Regions from separate parts of the Actinokineospora cianjurensis genome, predicted to be linked through region 3. Evidence: riboswitches for the same ligand, from Rfam matches in the RefSeq annotation. Region 3 holds a riboswitch; each other region holds the start of a gene.
What was found. Region 3 has a riboswitch for cobalamin ahead of cobN (cobaltochelatase subunit CobN). Riboswitches for the same ligand answer to the same signal wherever they lie in the genome.

Region 1 (7,029 bases), on a different contig from region 3:
GGATCACGGCGGCAACGGACCGGGATTCCTTGCCGGACTTGGCTTGGTGGGTCTCGGCATCGCGGACCTGACCGGCATTCCGTACATCGTGGAGGCCGCGGTGGGCCAGCGCGCCTTCGCCCCGACCGGGATGAGCGACTTCGAACGGTGGGAACGCGGCACCCAGGGCGTGGTCAACCTGGCCCTGCTGGTCGCGGGCGGCGCCAAGAAGCTGTTCGCCGAACGAGCTCCCGTCGAACCCGTCCGCGCCCCCGTCGACCCGCACACCGTCCCGATCCCCGGCGAGAGCAACAACGCCCGCTTCGAAGCCGCCCGCCAGATCATCCTCGACACACCCCCCGCCGACCGCGCCGCCGCCACTCGCGTCCTGTTCCCCCGCCTCACCGAACTCAGCGGCAACACCTGGAACTTCCGCGCCAACCCCTCAGCCGACGGCGGAATCCACTTCACCGGCGAGGGCGCGCCCTTCATCTTCGCCATCGACAACGCGGGCAACGCCTTCCAGGGCAAGATCGGCCCCGGCACCCTCACCATCCACCCGGGCGCCCCCACCACGGTCAACTACACCACCCTCCGCCCCCTGACTCCCACACCCCCGCCACCCCCGATACCCGCTCCTGCCACCGCCACCGACCCCATCCCCCCGGTCGCCCCTCGGCTACCTGCCCCACCCTCCGAGCGCGAGCCCGAACCCAGCAGCCACTAGCCGGACAAGCCCGCCAGTCGATCATCCAGATCGGCTGACCGAGTGCCTTCGGCTGATTGCCGATTCGGCCCGCCAGTGGCTCGGTCTCGATCATCGAGCAGGCCATCGGCTCGGGTGGGATACAGCGGACCGTGCCTGTGGGCACTGCTCCAACCGAGCGACACGCCCACTAGATGTGGGGTGCGATGGCCGGGCGCGCACCCATGTATTGTGCCTCTAGCTGGTTCGGCCGATCATCCAGATCGGTCGTCGCAAGAGGGAACCCGGTGTGAGTCCGGGGCTGCCCCGCAGCGGTGAGTGGGAACGAGAGCCGTCACGAAGCACTGGGCCACGACAGGTCTGGGAAGCGGCGGCCGGTAGGTGCCGATGAGGCGTGCCCGCGAGTCCGAAGACCTGCCAGCGCTTCCGCACGCGTCCGCGTGCGGGTGTCCGCGGCCCCGAGGGAGGGCGGGAGGACGTGGCGGTCGCGCGCGCCCGCCCGGTCTCCGCTGCCCGGGGTCGCTCGGTGAGCGAGGAGAGACCTGTGACGGCCACGACCACCATGCGCGTGCGCAAGCGCGATGGGACGTTGGAACCGGTCGACGTCAACAAGATCGTCGGGGCGGTGCGCGCCCAGGCCACCGGACTGTCCGATGTGGACCCGTTGCGGGTGGCGACCAGGACGATCAGCGGTCTCTACGACGGCGCGAGCACCGAGGAGCTCGACCAGCTCTCCATCCAGACCGCCGCCGCGCTGGTGGCCGAGGAGCCGGAGTACTCCAAGCTCGCTGCCGGGCTGCTCGCCGCGTTCATCGGCAAGGAGGTGCGCAGGCAGGGCGTCGGCTCGTTCAGCGACAGCATCGCGCTCGGCCACGACCAGGGCCTGATCGGTGATACCACCGCCGCGTTCGTCGCCGCCAACGCCACCGAGCTCGACGGCGCCGTCGACCCCGCGGCCGACCGGCGGTTCGAGTACTTCGGCCTGCGCACCGTCTACGACCGCTACCTGCTGCGACACCCCGAGCAGCGCACCGTGATCGAGATGCCGCAGTACTGGCTGCTGCGGGTCGCCTGCGGCCTGTCCACGACCGCCGCCGAGGCCATCGGGTTCTACCGGCTGATGTCGTCGCTGGCGTACCTGCCCAGCTCGCCGACCCTGTTCAACTCCGGCACCCAGCACACCCAGATGTCCTCGTGCTACCTGCTCGACTCCCCGCGCGACGAGCTGGAGTCGATCTACGAGCGCTACGCCCAGATCGCCAGGCTGTCGAAGTTCGCGGGCGGCATCGGCGTGCAGTGGTCCCGGGTCCGCTCCCGCGGCGCCCTGATCCGCGGCACCAACGGCCACTCCAACGGCATCGTGCCGTGGCTGCGCACCCTGGACGCGTCGGTGTCGGCGGTCAACCAGGGCGGTAGGCGCAAGGGCGCGGCCTGCGTGTACCTCGAGACCTGGCACCCGGACATCGAGGAGTTCCTGGAGCTGCGCGACAACACCGGCGAGGACGCCAGGCGCACGCACAACCTCAACCTGGCCAACTGGATCCCCGACGAGTTCATGCGCCGGGTCGAGGCCGACGCCGACTGGTCGCTGTTCGACCCGGACGAGCTGCCCGAGCTGGTCGACCTGTGGGGCGAGGACTTCGACCGCGCCTACCGCGGCGCCGAGGAGGCGGGCCGGGCCGTGCGCACGGTCAAGGCCCGCGACCTCTACGGCAAGATGATCCGCACGCTGGCGCAGACCGGCAACGGCTGGATGACCTTCAAGGACACCTCGAACCGGACCTGCAACCAGACCGCCGAGCCGGGCAACGTGGTGCACCTGTCCAACCTGTGCACCGAGATCCTCGAGATCACCAGCGACGAGGAGACCGCGGTCTGCAACCTCGGCTCGGTCAACCTCGGCGCGCACGTGCTCGCCGACTCTCCCGACGGCATGGACTGGGAGCGGCTGCGCGCGACCGTGCGCACCGCCGTGGTGTTCCTCGACCGTGTGATCGACATCAACTACTACCCGACCGAGCAGGCTGCCCGCAGCAACCCGCGCTGGCGGCCGGTCGGCCTCGGCGTCATGGGCCTGCAGGACGTCTTCTTCAAGCTCGGCCTGCCGTTCGACTCCCCGAGGGCGCGGGAGCTCTCGACCCGCGTCGCCGAGGAGATCTACCTGACGGCGCTGGAGTCGTCTGCCACGCTGGCCGAGGAGTCGGGCGCGCACCCGTCGTTCGCGCAGACCCGCGCCGCCCGCGGTGACCTGCAGCCCGACCTGTGGGGCGTCACGCCGACGCAGACCGAGCGGTGGACCGCCGTGCGGGCCCGCGTCGCCGAGCACGGCCTGCGCAACTCGCTGCTGATCGCCGTCGCGCCGACCGCCACCATCGCCTCCATCGCGGGCTGCTTCGAGTGCATCGAGCCGCAGGTGTCGAACACGTTCAAGCGCGAGACCCTCTCCGGGGAGTTCCTGCAGATCAACTCCTACCTCGTGCGCGAGCTCAAGGCGCGCGGGCTGTGGACCGACGACGTCCGGTCGCGGCTCAAGCGCGATGAGGGGTCCGTGCAGGGGCTCACCGAGCTGCCTGCCGACGTGCGCGAGCTGTTCCGCACCGCGTGGGAGCTGCCGCAGAAGGCACTGGTCGACCTGGCCGCCGCGCGCGGCCCGTACATCGACCAGAGCCAGTCGCTGAACCTGTTCGTGGCGTCGCCGACCATCGGCAAGCTGTCCTCGATGTACCTCTACGCCTGGAAGTCCGGGCTGAAGACCACGTACTACCTGCGCTCCCGCCCGGCGACGCGCATCCAGCAGGCGACCGTGCCGACCGCGGCAGCCGCCCCGGTCGACGCCGAGGCCATCGCCTGCTCCCTGGAGAACCCCGAGTCCTGCGAGGCATGCCAGTGACGGCTCTTGAGACCACCGGCCTGGCGGGCACCGCCCGCGGCCACGCGCTGCTCGACCCCGGCATGGACCTGACCCTGCGGCCCATGCGCTACCCGCTGTTCTACGACCGCTTCCGCGACGCCATCAAGAACACCTGGACCGTCGAGGAGGTCGACCTGCACTCCGACCTCGCCGACCTGGCCAAGCTCTCGCCTGCCGAGCGGCACCTGGTCAACCGGCTGGTGGCGTTCTTCGCGACCGGCGACACCATCGTCGCCAACAACCTGGTGCTCAACCTCTACGAGCACCTCAACGCGCCGGAGGCCCGGCTCTACCTGTCGCGGCAGCTGTTCGAGGAGGCCGTGCACGTCCAGTTCTACCTGACGCTGCTCGACACCTACCTGCCCGACGAGGACGAGCGGATCGCGGCTTTCGCGGCGGTGGACAACATCCCGTCGATCCGCGCCAAGGCCGAGTTCTGCTACAAGTGGATCGACTCCATCTCCGGCCTCACCCGCCTGGAGTCCAAGGCGGACCGCCGCGGCTTCCTGCTCAACCTCATCTGCTTCGCCGCCTGCATCGAGGGCCTGTTCTTCTACGGCGCCTTCGCCTACGTGTACTTCCTGCGCTCCCGCGGCCTGCTCAACGGCCTCGCGTCGGGCACGAACTGGGTTTTCCGCGACGAGTCCATGCACATGGCCTTCGCCTTCGACGTGGTGGACACCGTGCGCCGCGAGGAACCCGACCTGTTCGACGACGAGCTGATCGACCAGGTCAAGCAGATGATCCGCGAAGCCGTCGACGCCGAGACCGCGTTCGCCGAAGACCTGCTGGTCCGCGGCGTGGCAGGCATGTCCGTCGCCGACATGCGCACCTACCTGGAACACGTGGCCGACCGCCGCCTCCAGGTCCTGGGCATCCCCCCCATCTACGGTTCCCCCAACCCCTTCGCCTTCATGGAACTCCAAGACGTCCAAGAACTCTCCAACTTCTTCGAACGCCGAGTCTCCGCCTACCAGGTAGCAGTAACCGGCTCCGTCTCCTTCGACGAAGACTTCTAGGTTGCACCCGCCGGGCTGGGCACCTCCACTGGACCCAGCCCGGCTCCGATCGTACGTGTCCGGCCTGGTCCGGCCAGCGGCTCGCGGCTTCGCGACACCATGGTGCATCTCTAGATAGGGGCTAGGTAGAGTTCTGGGTATGGCAGGCCCACGCATGACGTTGCCGACGCAGTTGGTGCTGCGCGCCCTGATGGAGAACCCCGACCAGGAGATGTACGGGCTCGAGATCTGCGCGGCCGCCGGACTGCCCAGCGGCACCATCCACCCACTGCTCGCCCGGCTCGAACGGGTCGGCTGGCTGCGCAGCCGCTGGGAGGACATCGACCCGGCCCAGGAAGGCAGGCCCCGCCGCCGCTACTACGGCCTCGACCCCAACAGCCTCGCCCCCATCCGCGCCGCCCTCACCCGCGTCGAAGCCTCACAAGCCGCCCTCACCCGCCTGCGTCCCGGCCTCGCGGGCGGTGCCCGATGACAGGTACCTCTCCGAGCAGTAGTGCTCCCGTCCGTGGCGGAAGTGGCGGCGTCGCACGCGGTCGAGCCCACGAACTCGCGCACATCCTCGTGCGGGATCTGGCCCGCACCCGCGATGTCGCCAACGAGCGCGAGGTCGCCATAAGACTGGGGCGCCCTAACAAGCCCCTCGACGGCTATCTGAGTCCCAATCTGGTTCTCGACCTCACCCGCACGCGCGACTTGTACCTGTCCCGGGCTCGCGACAGCGCCCGGGACCTGGCGAGTGCTCTCGACGTCGCCCGCATGCCGATCGGTGGTCACGATCTTCTCCGCATCCTTGACAACGTCGTTGCCCGGTGCGGCCGCGACTTCGATCACGTCGACGCCGAGCTGGTGGAGGCACTCGAGATCGTCGCCGCGAGCCTGGACGTCATGATCGGCGCGCTGAACCCGATCGTCGCTGTCGCCGAGACGGGCGGACGAGAGCAGAAGGCACCTGCGTTCCGGGTGGGGCGGATGTCGCGCGGGATGACTGGGCTCGCCGTGCGGTTGCTGCCTCCACACCACCGTGGGCAGTACCGGGAGATCTTCATGTCGGAGATGTGGGATCTCGCGTCGGGAGACGGCAACTGGTGGACACAACTTGTGTACGCGCTCCGAATCCTGCACCACGCACTCTTTCTTCGCCGGGAATTGCTCACCCCGCCTCCGTCAACACGCGAGCGGATCAAGTCATCGTGACCCGGGTTCCCTCCACCCCGCGCCCGCACCCCCACGGCCTGATCGGCTACGTCGTCGACGACCCCGCTCGCACCGACCAAGCCCTGCGGCTGCTGCGCTGGATCATCCCGGCCGCCATCGCCGCCCTGATCATCCTCGGCGCCATCGTCTTGGTCCTAGCCCCCAACCCGGCCACCGCAGCGATCACCACCGCGGCCATCACCGCGACCGGCGGGGGACTGGTCGTCGCCCGTCGTCGGGTTCGGCGGTAGGGGGTCAGCCGGTTTCGGTGGCGGTGGTGTTGTCCATGGCTCGGATGAGGTCGTCGCGGGCTCGGGCTACTCGGGAGCGGATGGTGCCGACCGGGCAGGCGGCGATCTCGGCGGATTCGGCGTAGCTGAGGCCGAGGACCTGGGTCAGGACCAGGGCTTCCCTGCGGTCCGGGTCGAGCGCGTCGAGCAGGACGTTCAGCTCGACCACGCCCTCGAACCCAGACGTCGCCCCCACGCGGTCGGCCTCGTGTTCCCACACCACCCCGGCCGCCAGTCGGGGGCGGGCCTTGGCCATCCGGATCTGGTCGACCACGACGCGGCGGGCGATGACCAGGAGCCAGGTCTTGGCCGAGGAGCGACCGGCGAAGCCGCGCAGGCTGCTCAGCGCTCTGGCGAAGGTCTCCTGGGCGAGGTCGTCGGCGAGCGACACGTCGGCGAGGTGGGCGACGAAGCGCCACACGTCGCGCTGGGTGGCCCGCACGAACCGCTCCAGTGCGTCCCGGTCGCCCGTGCGCGCGCGCAGCGCCCAGCGGGTCACCTCGTCATCGGGGGTCATGATCCCGGATCGTAACCACACCCCGCCGGGAACTCGTGCGCCATATGGAGCGACTATTCACCACGTGGACTGCGATACCTGCCGTGCCGCGCTCTCGGCCCGCCTCGACGGTGAGGCCGAGCCCGCGCCCGCCGCCGAGACCGACGGCCACCTCGCGCTGTGCCAGGACTGCGCCGGGTGGCTGGACAGGGCCGAGGTGCTGACCAGGTCGATCCGGGTTCGACCGGCCGAACCGGTGCCCGACCTGGTGGACGCCGTGCTGGCCATCCCGTCGCCGCGCGGGCGGGCCGTCGGGCCGCGGGTCGCGCTGGCCGTGGTCGCCCTGGTGCAGCTCGGGCTCGCCCTGTCGCAGCTGTTCACCGGCGCCACCGGCGGCCACACCGACCACGGCATGACCGGCCACCTGTTCAACG
Region 2 (7,029 bases), 760 kb from region 3:
GGACCGGTCGCTGCGGTTGGCCGCGTCGATGGACTCCCGCGGATACGGTCGGGCGGGTGTGGTGGCGGCACGGACCCGGCTGGTCACCGGGACGTTGATGATCGTGGGGCTCATCGGGGTGTGCGTCGGTGTTTACGCCACTTTGGACGGTTCGACGCCGCGCTACCTCGCCGCTCCTGTGTTGTTCAGCGGTGTTGTTGTCGCGTTGATCGGGTTCCGGACGGCGGGGGCGAGGGTCAAGCGCAGCCGGTACCGGCCGGAGCGTTGGCAGCTAGCGGAGGTCGTCGTGGCGGCCAGCGGTATCGGGGTCGCCGTCGCCCTGTTCGCCACGTCGAGCGTCGACCCGACGAACCTGAACCCGTCGCTGGTGACGTTGTCGTGGCCGATGCTGTCCTGGTTGCCGCTCGGTGGCGTCCTACTGGGACTGGCACCCGCCTTCCTGAGCCCGCTGCCGCGGCCCGAGCTGGAGGGTATCCCCGCGTGATCGACCTGGACGGTGTCTCCTTCTGGTACCACGGCCAACCCGAGCCGGTGCTGTTCGACATCACCCTGTCGATCGGGGAGAGCGAGCTGGTGCTGCTGGCCGGGCAGACCGGGGCGGGCAAGTCGACGCTGCTGGGGACCATCAACGGACTCGTCCCGCACTTCACCGGCGGTCACCTCGAGGGGGCGGTGTCGGTGGCGGGTGTGTCCACGCGGTCGGGGCCGCCGCGTGAGTTCGCCCACCTCGTCGGCATGGTCGGTCAGGACCCGTTGGCCGGGTTCGTGACCGACACGGTCGAGGAGGAGTTGGCCTACGGCATGGAGCAGTTGGGGGTCACGCCGCCGGTGATGCGTCGCCGGGTCGAGGAGACGCTCGACCTGCTTGGCATCGCCGAGCTCCGGCGGCGGGCGTTGCGAACGTTGTCGGGTGGTCAGCAGCAGCGGGTGGCGATCGGCTCGGTGCTGACCATGCACCCCAGGGTGTTGGTGCTGGATGAGCCCACCTCGGCGTTGGACCCGACGGCGGCAGAAGACGTGCTGGCCACCCTGTCGCGGCTTGTGCACGACCTCGGTACGACGGTTGTGCTTGCCGAGCACCGGATGGAGCGGGTCATCCCGTTCGCCGACCGGATGCTCTACATCCCTGGGGATGGCACTGTGCGGGACGGCACGCCCGCCGAGGTGCTGCGGGAGACGCCGGTCGCCCCGCCGATCGTGGAGCTCGGGCGACTGGCGGGCTGGGATCCGCTGCCGATGACGGTACGGGACGCGCGCAAGCAGGCCGGTTCGCTGCGGTCGCGCCTGCCCGAGACTCCTGCCCAGGGCTCGGTGGTGGTCGGCGAACCGTTGCTGAGCAGCACCGGTGTCGTGGTCCGATATGGACAGACCGTGGCCGTGCGGGGTGTGGACCTCGATCTGCGCGCGGGGGAGGTCCTGGCCATCATGGGCCGCAACGGATCGGGCAAGTCGTCGCTGCTATGGGCCTTGCAGGGCTCTGGCCCCAGGCAGGGCGGCGCGGTTCATGTGGACGGCTCGGACCCGAAGGCGTTGCCGAGCGCTCGGGCTCGCAAGCTGGTCGGGCTTGTGCCCCAGACCGCGAGTGATCTGCTGTACCTGGAGACCGTGGCTGATGAATGCGCCGCGGCTGACCTGGAAGCCGGTGCTGAAGCGGGCTCCTGCCAGGCCCTGCTGTCGCGGCTCGCCCCGGGGATCGCCGCTGATCGGCATCCCCGCGACTTGTCCGAGGGCCAACGGTTGGCCTTGGTGCTCGCGGTGCAGCTGTCGGCGGCGCCACGGGTCATGCTGCTGGACGAACCGACGCGCGGTCTGGACTACACCGCGAAGGCTTCTCTTGCGCGGATCGTGACCTCGCTGGCCGCTGAGGGGCACGCGGTCACCATCGCCACGCATGACGTCGAGTTCGTCGCCACCGTGGCGCACCGCGTGATCGTGATGGCCGAGGGGGAGATCGTGTCCGACGGCTCGACAGCCGAGGTGCTCACCGGCTCGCCCGCCTTCGCCACCCAGGTCGCGAAGATCCTCGGCCACGGCTGGTTGACGGTGTCCGAGGTCGCCGCGGCGTTGCCGCAGGTGCTCCGATGACCGCCATCCGGCAGTGGGGGCGTTCCGACCAGGTTGTGCGGGTCGGGCCGCGGTCGGCGCTGGTGCTGGGCTTGGCGTCGCTCGCCGGGTTGATGATGTTCGTGTGGCCGCTGCTGGTGCGGGTCGAGCCGCAGAGCATGCAGCACGGGCCCGACGCGCCGTTCCTCTTCATCGGGATCCTGCCGGTGCTGATCGTGGTCGTGCTGGCGGAGCTGTCCGAGGGCGGGATGGACTCCAAGGCGCTGGCCATGCTGGGGGTGCTGTCCGCGATCAACGCGGCACTGCGCCCGCTCGGCGCGGGGACGGCGGGCATCGAGACGGTGTTCTTCATGCTGGTGCTCTCGGGGCGGGTTTTCGGCGCCGGGTTCGGGTTCGTGCTCGGGTGTACGTCGCTGTTCGCCTCCGCGTTGCTCACCGCTGGGGTGGGGCCGTGGTTGCCGTTCCAGATGCTGTGCTCGGCGTGGATCGGGATGGGCGCGGGGTTGTTGCCGCGCAGGGTCACCGGCAAGGCCGAGATCGCGATGCTCGTCGGGTACGGAATCGTGGTCGCCTACGTGTTCGGGTTCCTGATGAACCTGTGGTTCTGGCCGTTCATCACCGGCGCCGAGGTGCCGTACCACGACGGCCACATCTCCTACGTACCAGGCGATCCCGTGTGGGAGAACCTGCACCGGTTCGCGGTGTTCACCCTCCTGACCTCCACGGCGGGCTGGGACACCGGGCGGGCGATCACCAACACGGTCGCGATCCTCGTCGTCGGCCCGGCGGTCCTGGCGACGTTGCGGCGGGCCGCGCGCAAGGCTTCTTACGGTGTGGCGCCGACTTTCGGCACGCCGTTCCTGCCGGAGGGTGAGCGACGCCACCGGATGGCCGATTGACCGTGGCGGTGGGACTGCGAGACTGACCGCACAACCGAACAGCGCTCGGCGGCGGGGGAAGTCCGGTGGGAATCCGGCACTGACCCGCAACGGTGAGCCACCGCACAGGTGGCGAGTCCGACTACCCGTCCCGAGCGTCAGAACTCCCTCACCCGTCGTGGTTCGCGGTCCGGGGAACCGGCGCCGGTGGCGCCTGTTCCGGTCCGCGCTGCCCGGAAAGGTCCACATGAGACTCCGTTCCGCCGTGCTCGCCCTCGCTTGTGCCGCCGGTGCGGTGGTCGCCGCGCCCACCGCGCAGGCAACCACCACCCACAACCGCGCCGACGCCGCGTCCGGCTGGCTCGCCCGCCAGTTCGTCAACGGCGACCACCTGGAGACCGACTTCGGCGGCACCAGCTACCCCGACGCGGGTCTGACGATCGACGCCGTGTTCGCGTTCGCCTCCTCGGGCACCGCCAACGACTACGGTGCCGCGGCGCTGACCTGGCTCGCGCAGCCCACCGTGCTGTCGGGCTACATCGGCGACGGCACCGAGGCATACGCGGGCGCCACCGCGAAGACCGCGCTCGCGGTGCAGGTCCGCGGCGGCAACCCCACCAGCTTCGGCGGCGTCAACCTCATCACCCGGCTGAACTCGCTGCTCACCCCGTCCGGCCGGTTCTCCGACCAGTCGATCTACGGCGACTACAGCAACGCGTTCACCCAGTCCCTCGCCGTGATCGCCCTCGACCGCACCGCGGCAGGCGCCCCCGTCTCGGCCGTGAACTTCACCGCAGGCACCCAGTGCCCCGACGGCGGCTTCCCGATCGTCTTCGGCGCCCCCACCTGCGCCAGCGACACCGACGCCACCGCCGTCGTCGTCCAGGCGCTGCTCGCCACCGGCCGCACCGCCGCCGCCCAGCAGGGCCTGACCTGGCTCAAGTCCAAGCAGCAAGCCAACGGCGGCCTCGCCTACGGCGACGGCTCCGGCACCCCCAACACCAACACCACCGGCCTCGCAGGCCAGGCGTTCCGCGCGGGCGGCCGCCTCCCCGCCGCCCTCAAGTCCCGCCAGTACGTCCTCTCCCTCCAGGCAAACTGCACCGCCCCCGTCCCCGACCGCGGCGCCATCGCCTACGACTCCACCGGCCTCAACCCCAGCACCGTCACCCGAGCGACCGCCCAAGCCACCCTCGCCCTGCGCGGCGCCCCCTTCGCCACCCTGACCTCGACAGGCTCCACGAACGGCGCACCCACCCTCGCCTGCTGATAGCACACTCGCTCCCCGATGCCTGGTTCCGCCCGACTCCCGGAGCGGAACCAGGCATCGCGATTCCTAGGCGTCGTCGGCCTGAACGGTGGAGCCTGCGTCAAGGCTGACGGTTGCTCCTATCGCGAGTTCGTTCAGCGCAGGCACCGGAGGACACCGGCGACCATGTCTGAGTGCTCGCCACTGAACCATCCGATCGACCCGGACAAGCCTTGGCGGTGGCGTGTTCAGCCACGACGCCTTCGCGTCAGCCGGCCTTCGTGACCCGACCTGGGTCAGATGCCCGTTCACCGCCCTCGCCTTCTGCTGCGGAACACGCCTTCGGATCCACCGACAGCGGGCGATCGTCGAGCAGCAGGCGAGACTGGTCAGTCAGGTCGGGGCCTGTTCTGCTCGTGTGTGAGGCGTCTCGGTATTCGGGAGCCGCCGGGTGTTGGGTAGTCTTTGTCCGACCGGTGGGTTGAGCACACAGCCTGCGTAGCGTGGCCAGCCATCGGGGGTTCGTGTGGAGTTGTTCAGTGCCAGGATCGAGGACCAAGGCACCCACGTCGTGTTGAGTGCGGTCGGTGAGATCGACATGGCCACGGCGCCGGATTTCCGGGTGGCGCTGGCTACCGCGGCGGCGCGGGCGGAGCGGTTGGTCGTGGATCTCACGGGGGTGCGGTTCCTGGGGTCGGTGGGGATGACCGCGTTGATCGAGGCGTACGACCACGCGCAGCGGGACGGGGTGGCGATCACGTTCGTCATCGCGGCGCGCAGCACCGTCCAGCGGACGTTGGAGATCACCGGGCTGCTCGGGTCGTTGCCGGTCGTGCACACCCTGAGGCAGGCTGACGGCTAGCCATGGGCCAGAGGTGGCCATTCGCCTACACTGCCGTGATGGACACGTTCGACGTCGGGTTCCTGGAGCCGATCGGGCTCGGGCGGGTCGAAGGGGCCGTCTACCTGCGGCTTCTTCGGTCGCCGAGGGCTGATGCCAGTGAGCTCGCCGCCGACCTGGACGTGTCCGGGAGTCGGTTGGGGAAGGCGATCGGGAACCTGGTCGCCGCTGGGTTGGTCGCGAAGCTGGCGGTGCGCCCGGTGCGGTACGTGCCTGCGCCGCCGCAGGTGGCCATTGACGCGTTGGCGTTGCGCAGGGCGGAGGAACTGGACCGGCTGCGAGCGACGGCCCGGGATCTCGCGGCGGCGTACGAAGAAGCGCCGCGGGGGCACGCGGCGGACCTGATCGAGCTGATCGAGGGTGGATCGGCGGTGCGCCACCACATCGCGCAGCTGCAACTCGCCGCGCAGGAGGAGGTGCTGATCATCGACTGCCCGCCGTACCTGGGCGGCACCCCGGAGTTCAACGTCACCGAGCTCCAAGCCCTCCAGCGCGGCGTCGCCTACCGCTCGATCTACCACATGCCACTGCTCGACGACCCGGCCCGCCTGGCGCAGGTCGCCACCTACACCGAGGCGGGCGAGCAGGCCCGCGCCCTGGTCGATGTCCGGATGAAGATGATGATCGCCGACCGCCGGGTGGCCCTGCTGCCGCTGAGCTCGGACGAACCCGACACCGGCGCCCGCATCGTCGTGCACCGCTCCCCGCTGCTGACCGCGCTGGTCGCCTGCTTCGACCTGCTGTGGGACCGCGCCACCCCCATCGGCACCGCCCTGCGCGGCACCCGCCGCGACAAGGAGATGCTGGCCCTACTCGCCTCCGGGATGAAGGACGCCGCGATCATGCGCTCGCTCGACATCACCCAACGCACCATGACCCGCCGCATGACCGAACTCCTCGACGAACTCGGCGCCGCCACCCGCTTCCAAGCAGGCATCCAGGCCAACCGCCGCGGCCTGGTCTAGCGGCCGAACATCGCTTCTGCCAGGTCACGCACCGAGGCCATCACGGAGCGGTCTTGCTTGGGGCGGGGGAGTGGCAGCATGAAGCGGATGTCGTCGTCGGAGGCGGGATGGGCGGACTGGGCGGCGGTGCGAAGGGTGTCACGGTCCACGGTGCGGGAGGCGCTGATCTGAGTCTCCTGGGTGCCGATGACCCGGATGTACTGCTGGGTGTCGTCGAAGAGCTCGTAGCGGAGCGTGGGTGACTCGGTCTCACAGGTCAGCGCCCCGTAGGTGCACTGACCCGGGGTGGTTCCCAGCGGCGGGCCGACGGCGATGTAGCTGGAGCCCGACCTCGACGAGAGGTACCAGGTCCTCTGCTGGGGCACAGGTTCGTAACCGGGCACCGCAGTCACCATGAGCGACGACCGGTCCACTTGCGCCGCGGCGATGCGCTGGTCCACATCGGAGGGCACGGCCCCGGCGAGCGCGTGCAGTAGCACCAGACTGACTGCCACGAACACCACCAACGACCCAAGCGCCAGGTACCAGCGCCGCAACAACACCCCCGCCACCAGCGCGAACGGGACGACCCCAAGCAACAACCACAGCGGCTGAGACTGACTGATACCGAGGTGCACCTCGTCGGTGATGTCCCACGCGAGCAGCCACAGCCCGAACCCGATGCCGCCCACGAGAGCAGCCCATACAAACCGTCCACCCCGACTCGACGGCAACCACGACGCCTCGGGTGCCACGCGCGTCACCGCCATCAGGACCACCACGAACACCGCGAACAGTGCTGGGCCTGCGATGAGCAGCGCGGAGCCACCACCGAACATCGCGACAACCCCGAAGCTGACGGCGAGCGGCGCCAGGAAGGCACCCGCCAGCCCCGCCAACCCGACCCGCGCCAGCGACCGCTTGACAGACTCCCCAGCCCCGTTCACGCGGTGACTGTCGCATGTGCACCTTGCTCGGGCATCCGTGGAACTA
Region 3 (7,029 bases):
TCGATCCGCGGGTGGCCGAGACGTTCGCCCGCCTCATCCGGCCGTTCCTGTTGCGGCGCCGCAAGTCCGACCCGGGGATCGTGCCGGAGCTGCCGCCGAAGACCGAGACCGACCATCCTGTGCCGTTGACCCGCGAGCAGGCAGGTCTTTATACCGCTGCCGTTCGGGAGGCGATGGTGGAGATCCGTGGCGCGGAGGGGATGGCGCGGCGCGGGCACGTGCTGCGGCTGCTGACGTCGCTGAAGCAGATCTGCAACCACCCGGCGCAGTACCTGCGCGACCGCGAGGGCCGGTTGGCGGGGCGGTCGGGGAAGCTCGCCCTGCTCGACGAGTTGGTGGACACGATCCTGGCCGAGGACTCGGCGGTGCTGGTGTTCACCCAGTACGTGACGATGGCCCGGCTGCTGGAGCGGCACCTGCGGGAGCGGAAAATCCTTTGTGGACTATTGCACGGCGGGACCCCGGTGCCGCAACGGGAACAGCTCGTCGAGGAGTTCACCGCAGGCAAGTTCGGCGTGTTCCTGCTCTCCCTGAAAGCCGCCGGAACCGGCCTCAACCTCACCCGCGCCGACCACGTCCTGCACTACGACCGCTGGTGGAACCCCGCCGTCGAGGACCAGGCCACCGACCGCGCCTACCGAATAGGCCAAACCCGCCCCGTCCAAGTCCACCGCCTCATCGCCGAGGGCACCGTCGAGGACCGCATCGCCGACCTCCTCCGCACCAAACGCCACCTGGCCGACTCAGTCCTCACCGGCACCCCCACCTTCACCGAACTCGACGACGACGAACTCGCCGCCCTGGTCGAACTCACCCGGTAACGGCGGGGTAGTGGCGCGGTGTAGACCACGTGGGTGCCGTCGGGCTTGTGGGGGTTGGGGAGGAGTCGATCAGCAGGCGCTGGGCATCCACTGTCGAGGGAGTGAGGCCAGTCGGTGGCAGCACTCGCTCCCCGCTCGTGCGCGGACCAGGTGACTGGAGCATCGGCCTCTGCCCATCGCCTTCGCGGCGGCCCGATCGTCGGTGCGGTCTGCGGATCCAGCCGTGTTGGTCGCTATGCCGGTGGCGTCGAGTTGTGGTGCGGGTGAAGACCTACTCGCCACTTGCGTGTGCGGACTAGGTGGCCGCAGTGTCGCCTTTGCCCATTGCCTTCGTGGTGGTCTGATTGTCGATGTGGTCGGCGAATCCACAGTCGGCGTGGTCGCTATGCCGGTGGGGTGGGGTAGTGGCGCGGGGTGAAGACGACATGCGTGCCGTCGGGCTTCTCGATGTGGCGGGTTTGGGAGGAGCCGATCAGGAGTAGGCAGCGCATGTCCACTGTGGTCGGATCCAGGTCGGCGAGGCGGACGACGCGGATCGACTCCTCTGGGCCGCCGACGTCGCGGCCGATGACGACCGGGGTGTTGGGGGAGCGGTGGGTGAGGAGGAGGTCGCGGGCCTCGGCGAGTTGCCAGGTGCGGGTCTTGGAGGCCGGGTTGTAGATGGCGATGACCAGGTCCGCCTGGGCCACGGCGGTGAGGCGGGTGGTGATGACCTGCCACGGTTTGAGGCGGTCGGACAGGGAGATCACGCAGAAGTCGTGGCCCAGGGGCGCGCCCACGCGGCTGGCGACGGCCTGGGCGGCGGTCAGGCCGGGGAGGACGCGGACCGGGACGCCCTCCCACTGGGGGTCGGTGGCGACCTCCAGCACGGCGGTGGCCATGGCGAAGACCCCCGGGTCGCCGGACGACACGACCACGACTCGGCGGCCGCGTTTGGCCAGGTCCAGCGCGAACGCCGCGCGCTCGGCCTCCACCTGGTTGTCCGAGGCGTGCCGTTGTTGGCGCGGGTTGACCGGGACGCGGTCGAGATAGGTCTTGTAGCCGACGAGATCATCGGCCAGGGACAAAGCTTCCTGCGCTTCCGGTGTCAACCACGGCCGACCAGCGGGGCCGGTGCCCACCACGACGACCTCGCCCGGGACTGGAGCCGCCTCGACCGCGGGCCGCGCCGAGCTCACACCGTCGTTGACCGGGCTCGGCAGCAGCGCCAACGAGAAGTACGGCACGCTCGACGGATCCACTTCGGACAGTGGAAGGCTGCGCCCCGTCGACCACGTCGCCCGTTCCACGTACAGCGCCCGGTCCAGCTTCCCGGCCTGCTCGAACGCGTCCCGCACCTTGCCGAACGTGCGCCCCAGCTTCAGCACCGCCGCCGAATCGGTCCGCGCCAGGTGCTCCGCCAACGCCTCTCCAGGCAACGTGCCCGGTAGGACCGTCAGCACCTCTTCGCCCTCCACGAGCGGACGACCCAAGACCGCCGCGGCAGCACTAACGGACGTGATGCCCGGAACCACCTCGGTCGGATATCGGTCACTCAGCCGCTTGTGCATGTGCATGTAAGAGCCATAGAACAGCGGATCGCCCTCGGCTAGGACAACCACGTCCCGACCGGCGTCCAAGTGCGCGGCCAACCTCGCAGCCGCGTGCTCGTAGAACTCGGTCATCGCGCCCGCGTAACCGCCAGGGTGGTCCGTTGTCTCTACCGTCAGCGGGTAGACCAACTGCTCCTCGATCTGCCCCTCACGCAAGTACGGCTCAGCCACCCCGCGCGCGATAGACCTACCGTGCTGGGCACTGTGGTACGCGATCACATCAGCCGCGCCAATCAGTCGAGCCGCCTTGACGGTGACTAGATCGGGGTCGCCGGGACCGAGCCCGACGCCATAGAGGGTGCCGGTCACTCTGCCTCACTCGCGATCGCGTTGACAGCGGCAACAGCCATGGCGCTACCGCCGCGCCGACCACGAACCACCAGGTACGGGATACCGCCGCCGTGCGCGGCAAGAGCGTCTTTCGACTCCGCGGCGCCGATGAACCCAACGGGCAGCCCCAGGATCGCGGCCGGACGACCCGCGCCCGCGTCGATCATGTCGAGCAGGTGGAACAACGCGGTCGGCGCGTTGCCGATGGCCACCACCGACCCCGCCAGCCGGTCCCGCCACAGCTCCAACGCCGCCGCGCTGCGCGTGTTCCCCAGTTCCGCGGCCCGCTCAGGCACTCCGGGCTCGGTCAGCGTGCAGACGATCTCGTTGTCGGCGGGCAGGCGCTTGCGGGTGATCCCGGAGGCCACCATGTGCGCGTCACACAGCACCGGCGCGCCCGCCAGCAGCGCGGCGCGAGCGGAGGCGACCACATCGGGGGAGTAGGCGACGTCGTCGACCAGGTCGACCATGCCGCAGGCGTGGATCATGCGCACCACGACGCGCGCCACATCCTCGGGCAGCCCGGCCAGGTTGGCCTCACTGCGGATGGTCGCGAACGAGCGGCGGTAGATCTCCGCGCCGTCCCTGATGTAGTCCGTCACCGTTAGTCCTGCCTTCCCTGGGCGACCGCCTCAGTCACCCGCTCGCCGGGGATCGCCCGGCCGTCAACGAGGTAGCCGTCCGTTGTGGCCACCACGTCGAGCACGTCTCCCGCCGGTCGCCCGCACCGACGCGCGCACCCCGCCCAGTGCACAGCCCGCCCCGGCACCGACACAGCCAGCGCCGCGGCCCGCACGTCGGCCAGCGCCTTGTGGCAGTGCGGCCGACCCGCGCACGCCGTCACCCCGATCCCGGCGGCCGTCGGGTCGGTGATCAACCCGATCTCGGGCAGTTCACCGCGCACCACGACCCCACGCCACGGGGTGATGACCACATCGCCGAGCGCCCGCGCCTGGTCCGCGGTCAACCGCCCCAACGGCACGGCCGCACCGACACCAAGACCGCCGTCAGCGAACACGACCGGCCCGATCGGCCCACCGGTGGGTGGTGTGCCCGGCATCACCCGCTCCGCCGTGACCGCGATGCCCGGCCCCCGAAGTCCGGACAGCGGACCGGCCTGCCCCAGGCTGTTGGCAGACGTGGCCGCAGAATCACTGAGCGTGGCCGCGGTGTCAACGAGCCTGGCCGCTGTGTCACTGAGCGTGGCCGCAGTGTCAACGAGCGTGGCCGCAGTGTCCGCGAGCGTGGCCACATAGTCACTGAGCGTGGCCGCGATGACCCCCGGGTCCGGCAGTTCGACGATCCGCCACTGCTCGCCCCTGACCTGCAAGAACGCCTTCGCGCAGGCGACCATAGCCGGGACGACCTGGTCGGGTGCCACTCGCACGCCGTGGTCGATGCCGCCGATCAGCAGGGCTACCCGGTCGCCGACCGGGAGGGCCGCCAGGTCCGCGCCCGACCACGCCACGTCACCGGCGCCGCTGTCCAGGGCGAACAGGAACCGGCCCGGCAGGGCGGCCAGGTCACTCTCCGCGCACACCGCCGCGTCCAGCTCGGCCACCAGGTCACCGGGTCCCAGCGGGGACGCCATGATGTTGCGCACTTTCTCGTGGGTCCGCGACGGCAGCAGCCCGATCGCCGCCAGTTCCGCGCCCAGTTCCACCTCGGCGCCCTCAGCCAGCCCGCGCAGCTGCAGGTTCGCCCGCGACGTCAACTCCAGGGCGCCGTCACCCAGGTCGACGGCCAGATCAGCCAGCCGGTGCAGCTGGTCGGCGCGCAGCCACCCACCCGGGACCCGGACCCGCGCCAGTCCGCCGTCGGCCGCGCGGTGCACGTCGAGCGCACCTGGGCAGGCGTCGGCGCCCGTTCGGCGCTGGGAGGAAGGCACCTGCCGAATATAGGGTGAGCGCGAAGCAGCGATGGCAATGGAGGAAGCCGGTGGGAGTCCGGCGCGGTCCCGCCAGAGGGTGGTGGGCGGGAATGTTCCTGTCACCGGGGAGCGGACCCTGAACACGCCACGGCACCAGCCGGAAGGCCAGGGCGAGCGCTGATCCGGGAGCCAGGACACTCCGGCCGTCGCCACCCACGACCCGGGGCGAGGACCCCAGGAAGGGCCTCATGATCCTGCTCTTGTCGACCTCGGACACCGATCTGCTCTCCGCGCGCGCCAGCGGCGCCGAGTACCGGCTGGCCAACCCGGCCCGGCTGCACCTCGACGACCTGCCCGGCCTGCTCGACGGCGCCGACATCGTCGTCGTCCGGCTGCTGGGGGGTCGCCGGGCGTGGGAGGAGGGCCTGGACTCGCTGCTCGCCGGGCCGCGGCCGGTGGTCGTCCTGGGTGGTGAGCAGGCGCCGGACGCGGAGCTGATGGAGCTGTCCACGGTGCCCGGCGGGGTCGTCGCCGAGGCCCACCGCTACCTCGCCTTCGGCGGCCCGGACAACCTCCGTGAGCTTGTTCACTTCCTGTCCGACACGATCCTGCTCACCGGCACCGGGTTCGCCGCGCCGGTCGACCTGGCGCCGTGGGGTCACCTGGAGCGAGAGGCCCGCCGGACCGAGGGGCCCCGCGTTGGCGTCCTCTACTACCGCGCGCACCACCTGGCCGGGAACACCGCGTTCATCGCCGCCCTAGCTGACGCTGTCGAGGACGCCGGAGCGGTAGCGGTACCGGTCTACTGCGCGTCGTTGCGTACCGCGCCGCAGGAGTTGCTGTCCGTTCTAGGCACGCTCGACGCTCTTATCGTCACCGTGCTCGCTGCCGGTGGGACGCTGCCCGCCGCCGCTAGCGCTGGTGGGGACGACGGCGCTTGGGACGTGGGCGCCCTCGCTGACCTGGACATCCCGATCCTGCAGGGTCTAGCGCTGACCTCTGACCGGGCAACCTGGGAGGAGAGTGACGACGGCCTGTCGCCGTTGGACACTGCGACGCAGGTAGCGGTACCGGAGTTCGACGGCCGTCTGATCACTGTGCCGTTCTCGTTCAAGGAGCAGGACCGCGACGGGCTCTCGGTATACGTACCGGACCCCGAGAGGGCTGCCCGGGTCGCGGGTATCGCGGTCAAGCACGCCGTGCTGCGTCACACCCCGCCCGCCGAGCGCAAGATCGCGCTGATGCTCTCCGCGTACCCGACGAAGCACTCTCGCATCGGTAACGCTGTCGGCCTCGACTCGCCGGTTAGCGCTATCCGCCTGCTGGAGGCACTCCGCGCTGCGGGCTACGACCTCGGCCCCGAGGACGCCCTGCCGGGTGTGGCCAACGGTGACGGCGACGCACTCATCCACGCGCTGATCGAGGCGGGCGGCCAGGACCCGAACTGGCTGACCGAGAAGCAGTTGACCGGCAACCCGGTGCGCATCTCCGCCGCCGAGTACCGCGCCTACTTCGACACCCTGCCCGAGGACCTGCGCGCCTCGATGGAGCAGCACTGGGGTCCCGCGCCGGGCGAGCTGTTCGTCGACCGCTCCGCCGACCCCGGTGGCGAGATCGTCCTGGCCGCGCTGCGGGCCGGGAACCTGGTGCTGATGGTCCAGCCGCCGCGGGGCTTCGGCGAGAACCCGGTCGCGATCTACCACGACCCCGACCTGCCGCCGAGCCACCACTACCTCGCCGCGTACCGCTGGGTCGCTAGCACCTTCGGCGCGCACGCGATGGTCCACTTGGGAAAGCACGGCAACCTGGAGTGGTTGCCCGGCAAGAACCTCGGGCTCTCGGCGTCGTGCGGACCGGACGCCGCGCTGGGTGATCTGCCGCTGGTGTACCCGTTCCTGGTCAACGACCCGGGCGAGGGCACGCAGGCCAAGCGGCGCGCGCACGCCACCCTGGTCGACCACCTGGTCCCGCCGATGGCCCGCGCCGAGAGCTACGGCGACATCGCCCGGCTGGAGCAGCTGCTCGACGAGCACTCCAACATCGCCGCGATGGACCCGGCGAAGCTGCCCGCCATCCGCGCGCAGATCTGGACGCTGATCCAGGCCGCCAAGCTCGACCACGACCTCGGCCTGGACGACCGCCCGCACGACGTCGAGTTCGACGACTTCCTGCTGCACGTCGACGGCTGGCTGTGCGAGATCAAGGACGTGCAGATCCGCGACGGCCTGCACACCCTCGGCGACGCCCCGGTCGGCGCCGCGCGGGTGAACCTGGTCAACTCGATGCTGCGCGCCCGCCAGATGTGGGGTGGGCAGGCCGCCGCGCTGCCGGGCCTGCGCGAGGCGCTCGGGCTGGCGGAGGACGGGTCGGAGAGCCGCACCCGGGTCGACGAGATCGACGCGATCGGGCTGTCCTT
Region 4 (7,029 bases), 770 kb from region 3:
GCAGACCCTGGGGTCCGACGCGCGCCAGACGTAGTCGAAGTCCGCGGCGGTGATCGGCGTGCCGTCGTTCCACACGGCCTTGGGGTTGATCTTGTAGACGAGGGTCTGCGGGGACGCGCCGGTCTGCTCGGCACTGACCAGCAGGTCGCGGTTGAGCTCGATCGTCTTGAGGTCGGGCAGCGTGACGAACGGCGCCGGGTCGTAGGCGTCGGCGACCAACTGGGTCGCCACGCCGATGTCGGCGCCGAGCGGGTTCCAGTTGAGGATGTTGCGCTCGAGGACGTAGGTGATGGTGCCGCCCTGCTTGGCGGTGCCGGAGTTGGCGGAGTTCGCCTCGGCCTTGACCTGGTTCGTGGTGTTCCCGCCGCCGTCCGCCGCGCCACCGCCGCAGGCGGGGACGACCAGGACGACGGCCAGCACACCGACCAGGCTCCGGGAATGTTTTCGATAGTCCATGCTGCGTTCTCACATCTCTCGTCCGGTTCCCTTGCCGCGGTCCACAGAGTGAACAGGCAGGAATGACGGACAGACAAGCGAGAGTTGCTACACGGCCGCTTTAAGATCTGCTAACCGCACCCTGACCAGTGGTGATGAGGTTTAGCATACCTAACAGCGCGCGTTTGCGACTTCTGTCTTGTGTTCGGCGAGGCTATCCGCGCAGAATCCCCAGGCACCGATTCGCCGACATATCTCGGCAGGCAAGGAGCGGATATGCAGCCCAACCCCACAACCCTGGCCGGGGCGATCTCGTGGACCGACCACCCGGTCACCTCGTCACTCGCCTACGGCACCGTGGACGTCCGTGTCGGCACCGTGGGCACGGGTGGCCCGGTCGGCCTGGTGGTGGCCAGCGTGCACGGCGACGAGGGGCCGTGGGGCACGCTCGCGGTCAACCGCCTGCTCGCCGAGACCCCGCTGGACGACCTCGTCGGCACGCTGCGGGTGGTCCCGGTGGCGCACCCCCTGGCCACCGAGGCCGACGCCAGGCAGACCCACCTCGACCTGCTCGACCTCAACGGCGTGTTCCCCGGCGACCCGAACGGCTCGCACACCCAGCGGCTGGCCGCGGTGCTCGCCGAGCACGCCGTCGACGGCACCGACATCGTCCTGGACGTGCACGGCGGCGGCAGCTGGAACATCAACTGCTTCACCTACCGGTTCCCCGGCGGCGAGCACGTCGCCGAGTGGATGGGCACCCCGCTGATCATGGACGGCCCGGACCGCGCCACCAGCCTCACCGGCCATGCCCGGTCACGGGGAGCGGTGGCGGTCTGGATCGAGATGGGCGGGCGCGGCGAGCACGAGGAAGACCGGGCGGCCACCGTCACCAGGGGGCTGCGCCGCGCGCTGGGCAAGGCGGGCGTGCTCACCGACGCGGGCCTGCCCGACGAGCCCGGTCTCGTCGGTGGCGAGAAGCGCCCCCTGTCCACCTCCGCGCCGGGCATCTACCAGCCGGTCCTGCGCGAGGCCGCTCTCGGTACCGTCGTCGACGAGGGCACCGTCATTGGCCACCTGCTGCACCCGGTCACCAGCGAGGTCGTCGAGACCTTCCGTGCCCCCTTCCCGCGCACGGCCCTCGCGCTGCTGCGACCCACCCTGGCCAGGATCGAGGCACCCGGCCAGGTCGTCGCCCTGGTCACCGAGATCGCCTGAGCCACCCCCAGTCCGAACAGGAGCGCCACCACATGATCGACCCCACCGGCAGGCTCGCGATCGTCGCGGGCGACGCCGAGGACATCGGCTACGCGGTCACCCGCGAACTCGCCGCCGCGGGCATGGTCGTCGCCGTGCTCGACGACAAGGCCGACGAGGTGACCGCGCTGGCCGAGCACCTGCGCGCGCAGGGTGCCCAGGTGCACGCCTTCGTCACCGACTTCACCTCGGCGACCACGCTGTCCGCCACCGCCGAGGAGGTGCTGGCCCGCTTCGGCGCGCCGCGCCTGCTCGTGCACAACTCCGCCGTCTTCCGCATGGTGTCCGTGCTCGACCTGGACTTCGCCGACTTCCGCGCCGAGTGCGACAGCATCCTGCAGAGCGCCTTCGTGCTCTCCAAGGCGGTGTGGCCCGCGATGGTCGACGCCCGCGACGGCAGCATCGTCTACGTCTCCTCCGGCTCGGCCACGCTGGGCTTCGCCGACGAGGCCGCCTACGTGGCGGGCAAGCACGGGCAGGAGGGCCTGATGAAGGTGCTCGCCCTGGAGGGCAAGGAGTTCGGCATCGCGGTCAACTCGATCGGCACCGGCGCGCCGATCGACGGCCCGCTCGCCTACACCTACTCCGACGCCCTGCGCGCGGTCATGGTCCCGCCCGCCGCGCTCGCCCCGGCGTTCGCGTTCCTGGCCGGGATCGACGCGGACTTCGCGACCGGGCAGCGGTTCAACGCCTACCAGGTCTCCGAGGCCATCCGAGTCGCCAGGGAAGGGGTCTCCGCATGATCGACATCAGGGGTCAGGTGGCCTTCCTGACCGGTGCCGCCGAGGGGTTGGGCCGGGAGATCGCCCGCGAGCTCGTCGCGGGCGGCATGCGGGTCGCGCTGCTCGACGTGCAGGCCGACAAGCTCGACAGGCTGGTCGAGGAGCTGCGCGGCGGCGGTGCCGACGTGTTCCCGGTCGTGGTGGACCTCGCCGACGCCGAGGCCACCCGGGCCGCCACCGAGCAGGCACTGGCGCACTACGGCACACCGCGCGTGCTGATCCACAACGCCGCCGTGCTGCGCGAGGTGTCCATGCTGGACGTCACCTTCGACAACTGGCGGCGCGAGGTCGACATCATCCTGCAAGCCGCGTTCGTGCTCACCAAGACCGTCTGGTCGGGCATGGTCGAGGCCAAGGGCGGCAGCGTCGTGTTCATGTCCTCCGGCTCAGCGCTGTTCGGGTTCGTCAAGGAGACCGCCTACACCCCGGGCAAGCACGCCCAGGAGGGCCTGATGAAGGTGCTCGCGATCGAGGGCAAGGAGCACGGGATCGCGGTCAACACCATGTCGACCGGGCGGCCCATCGACACGCCCATGTCGGACTCGCACTACACCGAGGAGATGCGGATCGGCATCGTGCCGCCGGACCGGCTCGCCCCGGCGTTCGCTTTCCTGGCCGGCATCGACGCGGACTTCGCGACCGGGCAACGGTTCAACGCCTACCAGGTCTCCGAGGCCATCCGGGCGGCCAGGCGATGATCTCCACCGACCGCGCCCCGGCGCCCGCGGGCCACTACGCGCAGGCCGTCCGGGCAGGCGGGTTCGTCTACGTCGCGGGACAGGTCCCGCGCGCGCCGGACGGCACGTACACCCCGGGCGACATCACCGCCGAGACCGACCTGGTGCTGCGCAACCTGGCCGCGGTCGCCGAGGCGGCGGGCGGTGGGCTCGGCGACGTGGTCAAGGTGACCGCGTACCTGACCAGGACCGAGGACTTCGCCGAGTTCGACGCCGAGTACGCCAGGCACTTCGGCGCGACCAGGCCCGCGCGCACCACCGTGGTGGCCGGGTTGCGGTCGGTGCTGGTCGAGGTGGACGCGGTGCTGTACCTGCCGGGGTGATCGTCGGTCCACTGTGTCCCGTGCCGGGTGTGCCACCATGGCTGGACCGGCCGGGGCGAGACGGGGTGATGCGGGCGTGCTGACGGTGAGCCTGGCGGGGCTGCGCGCGATCGAGGCCCTGGCCACCCACGGGTCGATGACGGCGGCGGCCAGCGCGCTCGGCTACACCCCGTCGGCCATCTCCCAGCAGATCGCCCGGCTCGGCCGCGACGTGCACCAGCCGCTGGTCGAGCAGCAGGGCGGGCGCACCACGCTGACCGTGGCCGGGCGGATCCTGGCCGAGTCGGCCAGCCGGATCGTGATCGAGCTGGAGAGCATGAGCGCCGAGTTGCAGGCGCAGACCGAGACGGTCACCGGCACGCTGCGCATCGCCGCGTTCCCGACCGCGGCCCGCGGCGTGATCCCGGCGGCGATGCGCGAGCTGTGCCTGGCCTGGCCCGAGCTGGAACCCCGGCTGATCGAGGCCGACTCGCACCGCGCGGTCGAACTGGTCGCCAGGGGCACGGTCGACCTCGGCGTCGCGCACGACTGGCTGGCGATCCCGCTCGCGCTGCCCGACGGCCTGCAGGCCAGGCACCTGGGCAACGACTTCTCTGACGTGCTCGCCCACCACACCCACCCGCTGGCCGACCGCGCCTCGGTCGAACTCGACGAGCTGGCCGACGAGTCCTGGCTCTACGAACCCGGGTCGGTCGCGCACGACTTCCTGCTCAACACCTACCGCCGCTCACCGCACCCGGACCGGTTCACCCACATCGTCAGCGAGTACGCCAGCCAGATCGAGATGGTGGGCGCCGGACTGGGCCTGGCCCTGGTACCGCGGATGGGCCGCGGCACCCTGCCCCCCACGGTCCGCGCCCTCACCGTCAAAGCCCCACCCCTGCGCCGCATCTACGGCGTCTGGCGCACCCCCACCGGCCGCCGCCCAGCACTCTCCGCCGCACTCGGCGTCCTGGAAGCGACCTGCGCCAGGCTTGAACAGGAGCGGTGAGCGTCGGGTCCCGTCGACGCCTGCCGGTGGTTGGCCGCTGACCCGCACCCATCGCAGGGGCACGTCCGGGCGTGGGATGGCGCGTTTGGGCGGTGCCGGTGCGGCTGGGGGTCGGCTAGGGTCGGGGATGCCGATGGTTCGCCGGGTGCGCGGGAGCGCGTCCGGCGAGGCAACAGGGAACCCGGTGGGAATCCGGGACTGCCCCGCAGCGGTGAGTGGGAACGACCGCCGTCAGATGAGCACTGGGCGCGAGCCTGGGAAGCGACGGCCAGTAGGCGTGAGAGTGGTGCCCACGAGTCCGAAGACCTGCCCTCGGTGCGCGCGTCGCTGTGGCGCGCGCTGGTCTGGGGCCTCTCGGGTGGGCCGCCGCCGCTGTGGTCGATGGTGGTCCTCCCGTGCCCTGGGCTGTTCGCCGAGCTCACGAGGAGAGAGCTGTGAACGTTCCCATCGGGTCGACCGTGCTGGGGTACCCGCGCATCGGCGGCAGGCGTGAACTCAAGCGGGCGGTGGAGCGGTACTGGTCCGGCCGTCTGGACGAGGCGGGTCTGCACGACGTGGCCGCCGGGCTCCGCGCGCAGGCGTGGCGCGAGCTGTCGGGGCTCGACAGCGTCCCGGGCAACACGTTCTCCTACTACGACCAGGTCCTCGACACCGCCGTGCTGTTCGATGCCATCCCCGCGCGGCACCGTGACCTGGGCCTGAACGCGCTGGACACCTACTTCGCGATGGCGCGCGGCACCGACGAGGTGACGCCGCTGGAGATGACGAAGTGGTTCGACACGAACTACCACTACCTGGTGCCCGAGGTCGGCCCCGACACCCGGTTCGCGCTGACCGGGGACAAGCCGGTCGCCGAGTACCGCGAGGCGGCATCGCTGGGCATCAAGACCCGGCCGGTGCTGGTGGGCCCGGTGACCTTCCTGCTGCTGGCCAAGCCGTCCGCCGACGCGCCCGCGGACTTCGCGCCGCTGAGCTTGCTCGACGGGTTGGTCGAGCAGTACGCCGAACTGCTGGAGACCCTGCGCGCGGCAGGCGTGGAGTGGGTGCAGCTCGACGAGCCCGCCTTCGTCGCCGACCGCACCCCCGACGAGCTGGCCGCCCTGCAGGATGCCTACTACCGGCTGTCGAACCTGTCCGACCGGCCGAACATCCTGGTCGCGGGCTACTTCGGCGACTGGGGCGAGGCGCTGCCCGTGCTGGCCGAGAGCTCGGTCGAGGCCGTCTCGCTGGACCTGGTCGCGGCCCCCGAGGCGATCGAGCGGGTCTCCCTGCTGCACGACAAGATCGTCGTCGCCGGTCTGGTCGAGGGCCGCAACGTGTGGCGGACCGACCTGCACCGCGCCGCCGAGTTGGGTGCCCGGATCGCCGACACCGGCGCCGTGCTGGCCGTGTCCACCTCGTGCTCGCTGCTGCACGTCCCGCTCGACCTCGACGCCGAGACCGACCTGGCGCCCGAGGTCCGCTCGCGGCTCGCGTTCGCCAAGCAGAAGGTCGACGAGGTGGTCCGGCTCGGCCGCGTCCTGCTCGGCGGGGAGTCCGCCGACCTGCTCAGCGACACCGCCGCGGGCACGGCGACGCGCGACGAGGCCGTCCGGGCGCGGCTGGCCGAGGTCACCCCCGAGCACCGGACCCGCGTGCCCTACCCCGACCGGGCCGACGCCCAGGAGTCCCGGCTGCGGCTGCCCGCCCTGGCCACCACGACCATCGGGTCGTTCCCGCAGACCGGCGCGGTGCGCCAGGCGCGGGCCGACCTGCGCACCGGCGCGATCGACGAGGCGGGCTACGAGCAGCGGATGCGCGAGGAGGTCGAGCGGGTCATCCGGTTGCAGGAGGAGATCGGCCTCGACGTGCTCGTGCACGGCGAACCCGAGCGCAACGACATGGTGCAGTACTTCGCCGAGCGGCTCGACGGGTTCGCCCACACCGAACTGGGCTGGGTGCAGTCCTACGGCTCCCGCTGCGTCCGCCCGCCGATCCTGCACAGCGACCTGTCCCGGCCCGCGCCGATGACCGTCCGCTGGGCCGAGCACGCGCAGTCGCTGACCCCGAAGCCGGTCAAGGGCATGCTCACCGGCCCGGTGACCATCCTCGCCTGGTCCTTCGTGCGCACCGACCAGCCGCTGGCCGACACCGCCGACCAGGTCGCGCTAGCGCTGCGCGACGAGGTCGCCGACCTGGAGGCCGCGGGCATCGGGATCATCCAGGTCGACGAGCCCGCGCTGCGCGAGACGCTGCCGCTGCGCGAACGCGACCGCAAGGCGTACCTGGACTGGGCGGTCGGCGCGTTCCGGCTCGCCACCGGCGGCGCGGCGCCGTGGACCCAGGTGCACACCCACCTGTGCTACTCGGAGTTCGGCGACGTGATCCACGCCATCGACGGCCTCGACGCGGACGTCACCACCATCGAGGCCGCCCGGTCCCGGATGGAGATCCTCGCCGACCTCGCCGCCATCGGCTACGCGCGCGGGGTCGGACCGGGCGTGTACGACATCCACTCGCCCCGG

Region 1: it holds a riboswitch for cobalamin, as region 3 does, so the genes downstream of both, CLV68_RS26695 (ribonucleoside-diphosphate reductase subunit alpha) here and cobN (cobaltochelatase subunit CobN) in region 3, are expected to answer to the same signal.
Region 2: it holds a riboswitch for cobalamin, as region 3 does, so the genes downstream of both, CLV68_RS14975 (prenyltransferase/squalene oxidase repeat-containing protein) here and cobN (cobaltochelatase subunit CobN) in region 3, are expected to answer to the same signal.
Region 4: it holds a riboswitch for cobalamin, as region 3 does, so the genes downstream of both, metE (5-methyltetrahydropteroyltriglutamate--homocysteine S-methyltransferase) here and cobN (cobaltochelatase subunit CobN) in region 3, are expected to answer to the same signal.

The regions. Positions count from the first base shown of each region.
Region 1 is NZ_RCDD01000005.1:313,967-320,995, forward strand. It holds gene CLV68_RS34245 (hypothetical protein) at 1-706, shown strand, start outside; cobalamin riboswitch at 911-1,121, shown strand; gene CLV68_RS26695 (ribonucleoside-diphosphate reductase subunit alpha) at 1,230-3,575, shown strand; gene CLV68_RS26700 (ribonucleotide-diphosphate reductase subunit beta) at 3,572-4,615, shown strand; gene CLV68_RS35790 (PadR family transcriptional regulator) at 4,755-5,087, shown strand; gene CLV68_RS26710 (hypothetical protein) at 5,177-5,809, shown strand; gene CLV68_RS26715 (hypothetical protein) at 5,806-6,060, shown strand; gene CLV68_RS26720 (sigma-70 family RNA polymerase sigma factor) at 6,065-6,616, opposite strand; gene CLV68_RS26725 (zf-HC2 domain-containing protein) at 6,681-7,029, shown strand, end outside.
Region 2 is NZ_RCDD01000002.1:57,821-64,849, forward strand. It holds gene CLV68_RS14960 (energy-coupling factor transporter transmembrane component T) at 1-484, shown strand, start outside; gene CLV68_RS14965 (ABC transporter ATP-binding protein) at 481-2,085, shown strand; gene CLV68_RS14970 (ECF transporter S component family protein) at 2,082-2,963, shown strand; cobalamin riboswitch at 2,959-3,110, shown strand; gene CLV68_RS14975 (prenyltransferase/squalene oxidase repeat-containing protein) at 3,190-4,212, shown strand; gene CLV68_RS14980 (STAS domain-containing protein) at 4,718-5,053, shown strand; gene CLV68_RS14985 (helix-turn-helix domain-containing protein) at 5,092-6,057, shown strand; gene CLV68_RS14990 (hypothetical protein) at 6,054-6,983, opposite strand.
Region 3 is NZ_RCDD01000002.1:816,573-823,601, reverse strand. It holds gene CLV68_RS18240 (DEAD/DEAH box helicase) at 1-821, shown strand, start outside; gene cobJ (precorrin-3B C(17)-methyltransferase) at 1,205-2,722, opposite strand; gene CLV68_RS18230 (precorrin-8X methylmutase) at 2,719-3,345, opposite strand; gene CLV68_RS18225 (precorrin-3B synthase) at 3,348-4,631, opposite strand; cobalamin riboswitch at 4,672-4,813, shown strand; gene cobN (cobaltochelatase subunit CobN) at 4,862-7,029, shown strand, end outside.
Region 4 is NZ_RCDD01000002.1:45,059-52,087, forward strand. It holds gene CLV68_RS14910 (ABC transporter family substrate-binding protein) at 1-456, opposite strand, end outside; gene CLV68_RS14915 (succinylglutamate desuccinylase/aspartoacylase family protein) at 712-1,653, shown strand; gene CLV68_RS14920 (SDR family NAD(P)-dependent oxidoreductase) at 1,686-2,435, shown strand; gene CLV68_RS14925 (SDR family NAD(P)-dependent oxidoreductase) at 2,432-3,172, shown strand; gene CLV68_RS14930 (RidA family protein) at 3,169-3,534, shown strand; gene CLV68_RS14935 (LysR family transcriptional regulator) at 3,611-4,525, shown strand; cobalamin riboswitch at 4,643-4,853, shown strand; gene metE (5-methyltetrahydropteroyltriglutamate--homocysteine S-methyltransferase) at 4,960-7,029, shown strand, end outside.